DNA from 4 places in the Paenibacillus sp. PK4536 genome. Region 2 is predicted to be linked to each of the others. Evidence: riboswitches for the same ligand, from Rfam matches in the RefSeq annotation. Region 2 holds a riboswitch; each other region holds the start of a gene.
The links. Region 2 has a riboswitch for cyclic di-AMP ahead of kdpF (K(+)-transporting ATPase subunit F). Riboswitches for the same ligand answer to the same signal wherever they lie in the genome.

Region 1: it holds a riboswitch for cyclic di-AMP, as region 2 does, so the genes downstream of both, PO903_RS05810 (resuscitation-promoting factor) here and kdpF (K(+)-transporting ATPase subunit F) in region 2, are expected to answer to the same signal.
Region 3: it holds a riboswitch for cyclic di-AMP, as region 2 does, so the genes downstream of both, PO903_RS06090 (C40 family peptidase) here and kdpF (K(+)-transporting ATPase subunit F) in region 2, are expected to answer to the same signal.
Region 4: it holds a riboswitch for cyclic di-AMP, as region 2 does, so the genes downstream of both, PO903_RS04710 (hypothetical protein) here and kdpF (K(+)-transporting ATPase subunit F) in region 2, are expected to answer to the same signal.

Annotation. Positions count from the first base shown of each region.
Region 1 is NZ_CP126313.1:1,252,908-1,256,078, reverse strand. Features, by position in the region: gene rnmV (ribonuclease M5) at 1-298, opposite strand, end outside; gene PO903_RS05810 (resuscitation-promoting factor) at 491-1,609, opposite strand; cyclic di-AMP (ydaO/yuaA leader) riboswitch at 1,933-2,156, opposite strand; gene PO903_RS05805 (TatD family hydrolase) at 2,352-3,119, opposite strand; gene PO903_RS05800 (HD domain-containing protein) at 3,167-3,171, opposite strand, start outside.
Region 2 is NZ_CP126313.1:3,465,023-3,468,193, reverse strand. Features, by position in the region: gene kdpA (potassium-transporting ATPase subunit KdpA) at 1-1,050, opposite strand, end outside; gene kdpF (K(+)-transporting ATPase subunit F) at 1,070-1,150, opposite strand; cyclic di-AMP (ydaO/yuaA leader) riboswitch at 1,399-1,581, opposite strand; cyclic di-AMP (ydaO/yuaA leader) riboswitch at 1,643-1,846, opposite strand; gene PO903_RS15565 (carboxypeptidase regulatory-like domain-containing protein) at 2,149-3,171, opposite strand, start outside.
Region 3 is NZ_CP126313.1:1,314,118-1,317,288, reverse strand. Features, by position in the region: gene PO903_RS06095 (YwhD family protein) at 51-563, opposite strand; cyclic di-AMP (ydaO/yuaA leader) riboswitch at 1,044-1,183, shown strand; gene PO903_RS06090 (C40 family peptidase) at 1,196-1,669, shown strand; gene PO903_RS06085 (GNAT family N-acetyltransferase) at 1,947-2,462, shown strand; gene PO903_RS06080 (hypothetical protein) at 2,545-2,838, opposite strand; gene motA (flagellar motor stator protein MotA) at 3,036-3,171, shown strand, end outside.
Region 4 is NZ_CP126313.1:1,011,022-1,014,192, forward strand. Features, by position in the region: gene PO903_RS04700 (hypothetical protein) at 1-173, opposite strand, end outside; gene PO903_RS04705 (oxidoreductase) at 224-940, opposite strand; gene PO903_RS04710 (hypothetical protein) at 1,035-1,430, opposite strand; cyclic di-AMP (ydaO/yuaA leader) riboswitch at 1,551-1,744, opposite strand; gene PO903_RS04715 (hypothetical protein) at 2,138-2,596, shown strand; gene PO903_RS04720 (universal stress protein) at 2,638-3,171, shown strand, end outside.

The sequences.
Region 1 (3,171 bases), 2.2 Mb from region 2:
TAGCTTCTGGAGAAGCATTTTCGACACCGATATCACCTTTGAGCGTAGCTTCACTTTCAGGGATAAAAGCATGCTTACATCCAGGGACTTTCTGCGCTACGATCTTACGTATCCGTTCACCTGCAAAATCAGGATCAGTTAATATAATTACACCACGTCGTTCTTGAGCTAATTTTACACGACGAATCACATGAGCACCTATAGCTGAGCCGCCTGTCTCGATCGTATCTGCGTCTACAGCTCTTTTAATCGCTACGGTATCGTCTCGTCCTTCCACAACAATCACTTCTTTAATCACGTTGATTGTACGCTTCCCTTCACTCTCTAAATGATAAGATAATCTGTTCGATATTCATCTTAACAGAACAAAAAGAAGAGGATTTATCCTCTTCTTTTTGTTTTCTTTATGCACGCTCATAGTTAATATTATTTATATCATATAACAGATGACTGGGCTTAAGCAATGGTGCTATCCCAATCAACACCCTCTCTAGGGTTTAACCGGGCCAATTACATATACAGTGTAACCGGATTTGCGTCCAAATGCTCTCGCTTGGCTCAAGCTGTCTATATACACGTCGATTTTATTACCGTTAATAGCACTACCGGTATCTTCAGCACGGCGGAAGCCAATGCCTTCAATGTATACCCACCATCCCATAGGAATGACACTCGTATCGACTGCAATCGTACGACCTTCTGTTACGCGTGCTCCCGAAGCAGTCACTGTACCTAGACCAGGTTCTTGAGACGAATAAGCAGTTAGAGATACATTGTTCAGTACTTTCGCATAAGAGAAATCTACACCTGCTTTGGAAGTACTATTACTTGATCCTCCACTAGAAGAAGCAGCTGCGAGAAGTTTAGGCTCCTCTTTTTTGGTACCAATAGCTACAATCTTATCTTTTACTTTTGCGGTTGTTTTTTTATCAACCATACGTTTGGAGACGAATTCTCCATCTTCGTATACTTTCTCGATGTATTGAACCACTTTACCTGTTTGACCGCCTTGCACTAACTTGGTTTTACCTTCAAGCATAGAACCATCGGTTTTTTTAACCGTTTGATATGGAATCTTGACTACTTTTTTCGCTACAAATGATTTGGTACGCACAATCTTGATATCCATATTGTCATGAACTGACGATTCCATCGCAGGTGTTAATTGATCTTCACCTGACAGTGTTAACCCAGCCTGCTCCAATGTGTTACCAACTGTTTTAGAGGTGGTATAAATTTTCTTGGTTCCACCATCTGCCGTAATGTTTACTGCAACCGCATGGTTAATATAAACTTTGTCCCCATCCTGAAGCGCGCCATTCATAGGCATAGATACTTTATCTTGTGGTGCCACTTTAATTTGATTTTCATCAAGCAGTTGAGAAAGCATCAATTTACGTGTTTCCACGGTTTGTGCTTTGCCGTCAATGACTACAGAAATATTTTTACCCGCTTGATTATAAAGTAGGGACAATAGCATCGCTGCAAGAGCGATCACTAATAATGCAGCCCACAATACATAGCGTAGGTTTTGTTGCTTCCAACTCAGCGCGTAAGACATGCTGGATGAGCGCGAACCATGGGTTTTTTCGAAAGGAGCAATTGCCACTTCTTCCGTCCTCCTTCATAGTCTCGCCGTCTAGCTGTGACGTAATTGTATATGACGCGACTATATAACAGAATTTTCACAGGCTGATCGTAAGCATAAGATTACCAAATCTGTGTGATAATCTTTCGTGATGTTCAAAAATGCCTGCGCCATGGTCAGTCTAAGGGACACACCTAATATCTGAAAGATCAAATTTCAAATATCGTATTCTCTGAATCTTTTCGTTTAGCCCAAAACAAAAGAAGCCTCTGGAAAAGAGCAAAGCAACTTTTCCTTGGCTTCCGACGTATCTAAATACAGTTCGGAAAACGTTAGAAAATACGAGGTTGCCTCTGCATCGCTTACGGGGTTAGCTGTCGGATTCGGACACATCATATTTCTTGCCCTTTGAAGGCTCCTCCGCTCATGGCGCGAGTACCTCCAATTCACCCCATAGACCCTGTAAAAGGAATCATACATAATGACTTCGGTATTCTGATAATAATGGCTTGAAGACATATGTTGGTTCCCCCGTTTTCCTATGCAGGAAACTCAGCGAGACCGAATCATGGAATCTTGCGTAATAACAGCAAGATTAAATCACTGATGAAATAATATCCCGAACCCAACCCTCATGTAAAGCGACCAGCAAGCACGTTTTTCTGAATAAATGGTTAAAAAGTTGTCATATTCTTCTGTTTTTTGGTTATAATTTATTCATATATCCGTTTAACGCTGTTTTTTGCGTGATTTACTCTCTTTTTCACCGAATGCCAAATCGTTCCAGTGCATTTTTAGTTGTAATTGTACTAATTTCTTCCAGTGATACCCCTTTTAGCGCAGCAGCAGCTTCTGCTACAAGTGTCACATAACCGGACTCATTTCGTTTTCCACGATAAGGATGTGGTGTCAAAAATGGGGAGTCTGTTTCAAGCAAAAGACGGTCCATTGGAACCTGTTGTAACACCTCTTTAGGTTGCTTCGCATTTTTGAAAGTAATCGGTCCTCCAAACGATAAATGAAAGCCCATATCGAGACACATTTTAGCCGTTTCCCAGCTACCTGAAAAGGAGTGCATAACCCCTCCAACTTCATGTGCTTTTTCTTCGCGCAAAATCTTAACAATATCTTCATGAGCATCACGATTATGGATAACAATCGGCATATTAATCGAACGTGCTAGACCGATTTGTTCACGCAATACTTTATGCTGTACTTCTTTCGGTGAAGTATCCCAGTGATAATCCAGACCAATTTCACCAATTGCTACTACTTTTTCATGTTTGCATAGCGATTCGATCCATTCCAGATCTCCAGGTTGCATATGAATCGCATCTACAGGATGCCAGCCAATAGCCGCATATATAAATTCATAACTTTCGACTAATTCCATCGTGGTGGGAATCGTTTCACGGTTGAATCCCACATTGATCATTCGGGTTACCCCTTGTGCATAAGCACGCTCAATCACTTCTTTACGATCATCGGCAAATTCGATCGAATCCAAATGAGTATGTGTATCAAATAACATATACTTTTCTCACTCCTTCTCTGTTTCTCGTTCTTTTTTCGCTAATCTTATA
Region 2 (3,171 bases):
GTTATTGACAGCACCAGTCTCTGAAGCGGTAGTAACTACAGAGTAGAACGAAGATTGAGCTTCGCCTAATCGTACTTCTTTACCTTCCATCGATCCTGCATTGTGCTGGATACCTAATTGATTAATCAATGGATTTCCTTGATATTCACTTGCAAGAGATACACTAAGCATCACGACAAACATCATAACCATCGAAACGAATAATACTCGGCCTTGCTTCGAGTTGCCGACCATTTTACCGTACGTAAATGGTAATGACATTGGAACCAGTAACATCATCAGCATTTGCAACATATTACTGAATCCGCCTGGATTTTCAAAAGGATGTGCAGAGTTGGCTCCAAAATAACCACCACCGTTATTCCCTAATTCTTTGATCGCTAGAAATGATCCAATTGGACCTACACCAATCTGTTGCTCTGTTCCTTGTAACGTCTGAGCTGTCACTACAGTATGCAACGTCTGCGGCATACCTAATCCAACAAACACAAGCGCCATAATAAAAGTAAGAGGTAGCAAAATCCGTGTAATTGCTCGTACTAGATCCGTAAAGAAATTACCTAGAGGCTTACCGGTTATTCCTCTAATAAATGCAATTGCAACCGCAATCCCTGTTGCCGGTGATACAAACATCATAAAGATAATTGCTGTCATCTGTGAAAATAAAGATAAACCACTTTCACCACTATAATGCTGTAAATTGGTATTCGTCATAAAGCTAATCGCTGTATTGAACGCTAGATCAGGGCTCATATTCGTAATGCCCGCTGGGTTCAAAGGTAATACATGTTGAAGACGGAAGATCGCATAAGCGATAAGCAAGATGACTGTATTACTGATCAATACGGCTCCAGCATATTGCTTCCATGTCTGATTTTCACCTTTGATTCCACCGAACCTGTAAATCCATTTTTCAATAGGATGAAACCAACGATCTAATCGATTGGGTGTATTGTCAAAAGCATGTGCAATATAATGTCCGGTTGGACGAGCGATGATTAAAGCGATAATAAAAGTGACTGCAATTCCGATATATGAAAAGATACTCACGATGTTCTCCCCTGACCCATTAGAATTTTTCTGGATAAATTAATGCGTAACATAGATAAATGGTTAATCCACCAATAATAATCCACAGCAGCCAAGTCATCGCTCATTCCTTCTTTCTCCGATAGCTACAGATGCCCATTGCAGCAACCCGCTCAACCCTACAGTAATCAACAAAACCAATCCAATCATTAATATATCCATCATATGTGAAGAACTCCCTGCATTCATTTTGGTTACTATGATTTGCTAAAAAAGGCACAAAAAAAGAAGCCTGGAGAAAAGCAGAACTTTTCCCCAGACTTCTACAAACACGCACACTTATCGTGTACCTGCCGAGTTGCTGGTTAGGAGTTCTCCCTTATACGCTTACGGAGTTAGCTGTCGGATTCGGGCTGGAAGATTGCCCGTTCCGGTAGATACCGGAATTCACCCCATGTTGTGTAGATCCTGATCATTTCCTATCAGTCCTCTTCATCAACGATTGGTTCCCCCGCTTTTCATATGCATATGAAAATTAAGCGTTGTGACATTGTTAACATATCAAAAAACACAGAGTCGTATTACACTGTGTCAGATCGGCACAAGCTTCACACTTCTCTCCTATCCACGCTTACGAGGTTAGCTGTCGGATTCGGGCGGTGAGAGTCGCCCTACTGCATTGTCTGACTGTACCATGGTTAGTCAGTATGCAGATTCACCCCAACGATTCACATTCCGGCTCTCACACCGTTTTGTGAAATCGCAATTTGGTTCCCCCGTTTTTCGGTTAGCACCGAAAACTCAGCGATCAAAAACATTGGAAACTTCATTTATATCAGTTGCTGAATCGTATTCATCAACTGCCTGCAATGAATAATACGCCTGTCCTTGTCAACTGTAAAGCTGAGAAAAGACGCAAAAAAAGCTGTGAATCATCACAGCTTTCATTTTCAGATAACTATTGAAAAGTTATCTATCGCAGGCTCCTATTTTCTCTCTTTTTCATCGTTTCTCTACTTTTTCACTGTTGTTACATCGCATTTATCATTCATTTACAATAGATTCTGAAAACGGTTATGTCATTTTTTACGCAAGATGCTATCATTTTTAAAATTATGGTCAACCTGTGTAGATTTCATAAGCGAAATGATACAGTGTGCTAATGTCTGAATTTAATGGCTTACCGTTGCTGAAAAATTGGATTCTGACAATATCATAATAATGTCTGTATTTGGATGATTGGAACGTATATTGCCCTACTCCTGGATTATCAATATTGACTGGCATTGTAAAGTTACCTGAAGCATCTGTCGTAGCTGTTCCGGGAATCACTTTGCCATTGAGAATTGTAGTGATATTAGTCGTTACGATAGCGTTCGCTACCGGATTGCCTGTAGCATCAAAAGCACGACCTGAGATCACGATATTGTTTTTGACACGCCACTTATTACCTTGTCCATAATTAATAAATCCATAGACACCACCATCTGTTGTAATATTACTAATCGCAACTCTGGATACATCTGCTGTCTGATAATTAACAGATAATTTGTATGGAGTCGTTAGATCAAATGTAGAAGGTGCTAAGACTTGAATATAATACGTTCCTGCGGGTAGTGTGACTTGACCGTTGGTATTCTGTGCCAGTGTTCCTTGACTCACCAGATTCGCATTAAATAACTGTAATTGATACGTTCCATAAGCAGATGTGTTGTCTAGACGAAGGTTCATTTTGGATTGAGCTGTCAAAGTGACTTTTGTCCAATCCTCGTCAAAACGATTATCAATATTCTGTGTGCTGACAAAAGGTGCTGATCCTTTATCTTTGGCTAACCATGGATTATCATCAGGCTCGCTTGCATCATAACTGTCTGAAGTGACAGCAAATACAGTAAATGGATTAGTGGTATCTGCTCCTTGATAAGAACTTACTCTAATAAAATAATATCCTGCTTTGGCAATATGACTAAGCTGTTCATATTGTGTTGGACCTTTGGTAGAAAAAGCAACCTGCTCGATCTCAGATGTCTCTTCATTCAAATAATATAGTGAAAGATCATAATCAACCGTAGCCGAATTAACTACACTTAAAAAAGAAGTCAGTTTCGCTGGATTAGTGACTTGAGTATAAAACCAGCGACT
Region 3 (3,171 bases), 2.2 Mb from region 2:
TCTGAGGGTCGTCGGTCTTTTGTGTAATACGTAGACTATGTTAGTTATTATTAACCTTCTAATGCAGATTTAAACTCTTCTGAAGACTGATTCCACCACTCTTCATTATGGGCAACCAATAATTTTTTAAGCGCTGCTTTTTCTTCTGTTCCTAAGCCCTCTAACATAATGCGACGCTTGATCGCATAATCTAACTTATTCACATGCTCGGCAAGAATTTTCCAGCCTTTTTTCTCTTCTTCATTGATCCACATCTCACAAGCCGTCGCTCCTGCATAATTAACACCTTCAGCTAATTTATCTACAGCGACCCATACTAACCATACTTGGCGACCACCATTTAATTCTTCACGATTGGTAGTAAATTTGATTCCTTTTTCTACCTTACTTTTGGCATGCATAGCGCCAACATCGATTTTTGCTTCGCCATGGTCTATAATGATAGGGGAAACATTATTGAGGTTAATCGCTCCTGATCCAAACCCCTTATGTTTACTACTTTTTGCACTACTACTTACAATATTCAGTGACATTGACTTTTTACTTGGTTGATTTTCATCCATATTGTTAGAATACTCCTTTGTAGGTCAGTATAAATAAAGACTGTTATACATATAAATGGTACTTTAATCTATTACTCATATTGTAGCGAATAATGAGTTAAAAGCCAATAAAGTCGATTATTGTCACGATTTTTCATAAAAAAAGGTAAAAAACGTTCATTATTGTGATTGGTGAACCGAAGAAAGTATATATAGTGGTCATCATTCACTAATAACCACCCACATCTGATCAAAAGATTAAATTTTTTTAACTTTTAAGAACATGACAACCGTAGGCTTTGACAGAGATTACTCGTCAAAATGCTTAAGCAAATATTAAAAACAGATGAATAAACGTTTGCCAAAGTAAAAAACCTCTGGTAGAATAAATCCAGTGAGATTTTAGTAACAACTTTGTAAACTTTAAAATGAAATGCTGTAACCTTTATAGCGTAATGAAAAATTTGTCGTTTTGTCGTAATGATCCGTGAACGGTACATACCAAGCTTTGAGCCAAATTCCTTGGTACCGGGAAACGGGGGAACCGTTTTGGGTGAATTGATCTTGTTTCGGAGGGATCATAGGGGAATACCTTCTACCGAATCCTTAAGCTAACCTCGTAGGCAATTGGAAGGGGACAATTGATTTTGAACATGAAAAAGAAACTAACAGCCGCAGTAATGGGACTTGCTATTGCATTTACGTCACTTGGAGTAACAAGTGCACATGCAGATTCTAAAATGGATCAAGTAATTGATGGAGCTATTGGAACACCTTATCGTATTGGTGGAACATCTTTCAGCGGTTTTGACTGCTCTGGATTTACACAATATGTATTCGGCAAAATGAACATTGATCTTCCTCGCCAATCTAGTTCTCAATATCAAGTAGGTGAGCCTGTATCAAAAAGTGATTTAATTGCTGGAGATCTGTTATTCTTCAATACTACCGGGGCTGGAGTTTCACATGTAGCAGTTTATGTAGGAAATGGTAACTTCGCACACGCTTCTACTTCTAAAGGTGTGAGAATTGACAGTTTGAGCATGGATTACTATCAAAATCGTTACGTTGGTGCTAAACGCGTTATGAGTGATTCCACATATAACACCTTCGCAACTGACAATTAATTATCCTATTAACAACTCATATAAATGAACCTACAGACCACTTAAGATTCCCGCCAGAATCTTTGGTGGTTTTTTTATGTTTCTATATAAGTAAGACGTATCGAACGTCTAATAGGTTACATAAAATTGTGAATCTTTGAAAATTTATATTTTGTTGTGGTTATAATTATGTCTACTTATTATTAACCTACTCGTAATTATGGTAAACAGGATATTGCAAATTTTTTATCTTTTTTTTATGGTATACATATGAAGTATGGTCATAGGAGGTTACTAGATGAGCTCATCACTAGATTCTGTTTTTCATACTATTCCTTTGACAGAATTACATGCCGCTGAAGTATGCACATGGATCTATGAACCACCTTATAATATCTATGGTTGGATGGCATGGGAACAAATGAAAGAATTAGGGATTGAATTTGGAGATCCGATAATTCGAGAAGAACAATATCTATCTGTTCTAGATCAACATGAACAATTAGCTGGATTTGCTCAACTTTTTCCATTAGGACATACGATTAGACTAGGTATAGGAATGCGTCCTGATCTTTGTGGCCATGGTTATGGAGAAGAATTTGTACGAGCAATTGTGCAGACGGCTCAGGAACGTAGTGCTACCGCAGAGATTGATTTAGAAGTATTGACCTGGAATCAACGGGCTATTCGCACCTATCAGAAAGCAGATTTTTATATTACAGATATGTATGAACGCAGAACGCCTGATGGGATGAAGCCTTTTTATTGTATGGTCTATCAAGCTCCGCCTAACGCACGTTATCCTAATCTCTAAAATAAAAGCACAGAAGGAATGATAAGACTCATTCTTCTGTGCTTTTTGTGTATTTCTTTTTTACATACCTATAATAGATGTTTTAAATTAAAGTTACGAAAGTCATTTCTTCTTTGCCAATCAGAATATCGATCCGATGGGTATCTGCATCGTAAATGACAACTCCACTACCTACATTGATCATAGACTCTGAGCCTAACGCAAAAAATAAATCTTCTGCCAATGCTTCATTCACTTCATGTCGTTCACCTTCAGCAAGTACTTCCCACTCTTGAGGTTCCATATCAAAAAATAAATAACTGTCTGGAATCATCCCTACTGCTGATGTTAAATCACTTAATATGTCCTCATAATCTCTTCCATGCTTAACGCCCATACTTAACCTCCCGATCTGTCCATATTGTTACATTTTCCAGCTTATTTACATTATAACGCAAATATACACTAAAAAACTCTTAACAATGCAGCATATCTTGTCGATAAAAGAGTATCAGATGTTTTTGGAAAACACATCATTACATGGAAGTGGATGATGAAAAAGATAAACTATTATACTCACGGACGAGGTGTATTATGCAAATTTCAACAATTATCGGTCTAGTACTTGGTTTGGGTTCACTAATATTCGGTATGCTTTTAAAGGGTGCTCCCCTAATCAATCTGGTGAATAATCCAGCCGCTTATGTCATCATTTTTGTAGGTACAGCAG
Region 4 (3,171 bases), 2.5 Mb from region 2:
GGTTGTGCTGGAGCTTTACCACGTAACGCTTGAATTGCACTGCGCATCACTTTGCAGGAAGATTGGATAAATGGATAATCGTCTTTATCCCATGCTTTGGCATTATCCATATCGTAAAAAGAAATCCATTTTTCGATCGTTGAAGCTGCTTGCTTAGGTTCTAATTGAGGCATATTATAATTCTCCATTTCTATAATTGAACTAATACGTACAAATGATGACGTCAACTCCGTTTTTTAGTAGAAGAAGTCGTAGGTTGTGATTCATCGGCAATCCGCTGCAAACGATCTGAAAGATACACATGCGATCCGGGTTTGGCGGTCTGTGCAATTCGATACATCGCTAGAGCGACTGCACTTGCTTCTATTCCCCGATATTTACGAAGAGGACCCACCATAAGGAAAGATAATGCCTGAGAGATGACAGTGCCAAATTGCTCGCCTGCACGGCTATCTTTACGCTTACCAAGCAATAAAGATGGACGAATCAACGACAACGAGGTATATCCAATCTGTTGTAATCGCTGTTCCAGTTCTCCTTTGATCCGTGTATAAAAGATACTGGACTTCGGATCGGCCCCCATAGAACTGATAACGATAAACTGTTTGGCTCCTTGCTCATACGCAATCTGCGCTACCGCAAATGGATAAATAACATCAATTTCGATCATCTGCTTCTGTGTTCCTGCTTGCTTAATCGTTGTTCCCAGACAACAGAATACATCATCTGCTTTCATATCCGCTCGATAATCTTGCAATTTATTGTAATCCACCACAACCTGTTGCAACTTCATATGTTGCAGTTGTTGCACAGGTTGGCGGACAAGAGCAATCACTTGAGTGTATTCTGTACTTTCTAATAACTGGCGCAGCAACTTTTTGCCTACTAGACCTGTGGCTCCTGCGACTAATGCTGTTTTACCGATCACGATCATCTCCATTTCTGCGCATCGCCTTGATTCCCTATCTTCTTCATTATCAAGATATCATCAGCAAATTGCAAAATAAAATGAGCGATCGATCTACAGCCCCTTTTTATAACAAAAAGGAAGCACTGCTCCCATTCGTATGAATAATGTAATCGGCGCCCAGTCCACGATAAATCAATCGGGATTGGTTGCCTTCTGTAATAACATAGAGTTGCTGTGATGACCATGTTCGGCAGATCTGGATATAACGACAACAGAGCGGTAGACTGCGTTCAAATAAATAAATTTTGCCAATCTTCAACTCTGGAATCCGCCATAACTCTTGTCGCTGTGTGTCGATCACTAGCACATGTTCAATCCCCATTTTCTGATATCGAAGTTGATCGGCTTGACTGTTCACGATCACTGCAAATGGAATCTTTTTCACTTTTAACAATTGCATAAATTGCTCCCCTGCTACAGTAGCCGGTGATACCAGTACAAATTCCTGCTCATATTCCATCCTTGTTCGCGCTCCTCCACCCATTGTAGACAACAAAAAAAAGCCGTTAGAAGAGGACCTCTTCATCAGCTTCTAAGACAAGTGCCTGCGGCATCTTATCATGGCGTAGTTGATTATTGTCGTCTCTCTTATTGCAGCTTACGAGGTTAGCTGACGGATTCGGAAGTAAGAGTCTCCCTACAGAGTTATCGGTCTTCACCAACTGCTCTGATTCACCCCTGAATAGCTCACTAGCATAGTGTCTATTCTTATGGTTCCCCCGCTGATTGAAAGGTCTATTGATACCCTTTTCAGCCATTAAGCTGTAATGAACTTGAAAGAAATCATACGCCCGCTCTTTTCGTTTGTAAAGCAGTACTGAAGCTCGCTATATTCGGATATAGAGCAATCCAGTCGATTGTAGGGTTCTAATGTTCTATTTCCTTCATCTAGCGCTGTTTTACTTTCTTTTACAGGATAAATGGATAAACCGACGCATTGATGAGTATACAAGACATTACCGTATGAATGAATAGAATGAATCCGATTACATGGTTGTTTTCACAGATATATGATCTTTTTAATACTCAGGTCTGATTTTACTTCTTTCTCTGAGCGGACTATGATTGCTAACAATATCTGACATCAAGTATACCGTTATAGACAGATACACGGATCGTGATTGGATTAGGCAAAGAAACATCATATTAAAGGAGCGTAGATTTTTGATGAGTCTGTTATCGGCCATTTCACCTGTTACTCATGCGGTATCCACTAGCAACACATCTGTCCATGTTATTCATTCTATTGAAGTATTTCAGTATGATAATCGCCGTCTAGCCTTACCTGAAATGGATGGCTATCTACACTGTGGGCTGTTAAAAATCGCAAGTCATGGAGTTACAGGCTGGGCGGAATATTCATTTACAGATCAAGTTCAGCATCTGGATCTGGTGAAATGGAGTCGAGTATTTACATCACTCAAAAAATGCCCTCTAGATCAAGCACTTTCTCATATCGATCAGCAGCAACAGAATTGGGGAAGTGTACGTAGTCAGGTTGCTTTAGAAGCATTGACTGAACTGCGGATTCGACTACAAGATTCACCTGATGTGTGGACATCGTCAGATGCGCTTATTAATCATGCTTTTTTGTTAGATTACACCATCGCTTATTATTCCTTTTGAACAATTCTGGTTAATGGATCATAACTACGAAATAAAGGAGTGTGCCTTTCTTGAATTCTGAAAAGATTATGGTGTGTGTGTATTATGGGCCCAATGGAGAACGGTTGATCAGGCGTGGTATTCATTTATCTCAATTGATTCAGTCCCCACTCTGTGTACTCAGTGTGATTGATCACCCGATCGATGAGATGGATCAGCAAGAAGAGAAATATGTAGAGGCATGGTGCAAATTGACCGAAGAAGCAGGAGGTACATTTGTCCTTTTAGAAAGTCATGGACAAGAAGCTGCTGATATTATTGCTTCAACTGCTCAAAAGCATGATGTGACGCAATTGATTATTGGACAATCTGCTCAGACACGCTGGCAAGAAATCATGAAAGGTTCTATCGTGAATGATCTATTGGAAAAGTTGGGAGCGATTGATCTACATATTGTAGCCGTACAGCGGATGCAAGCGCAGTTAGAAGAAACGCATGAAGAAGGTGTAGATGTAGAAGTCGTTCAGACCACACGCGGCTATGAAATCGCCTATGAGACACATGGTCGACCGATCGTGATCGAAGGTATCTTTTTC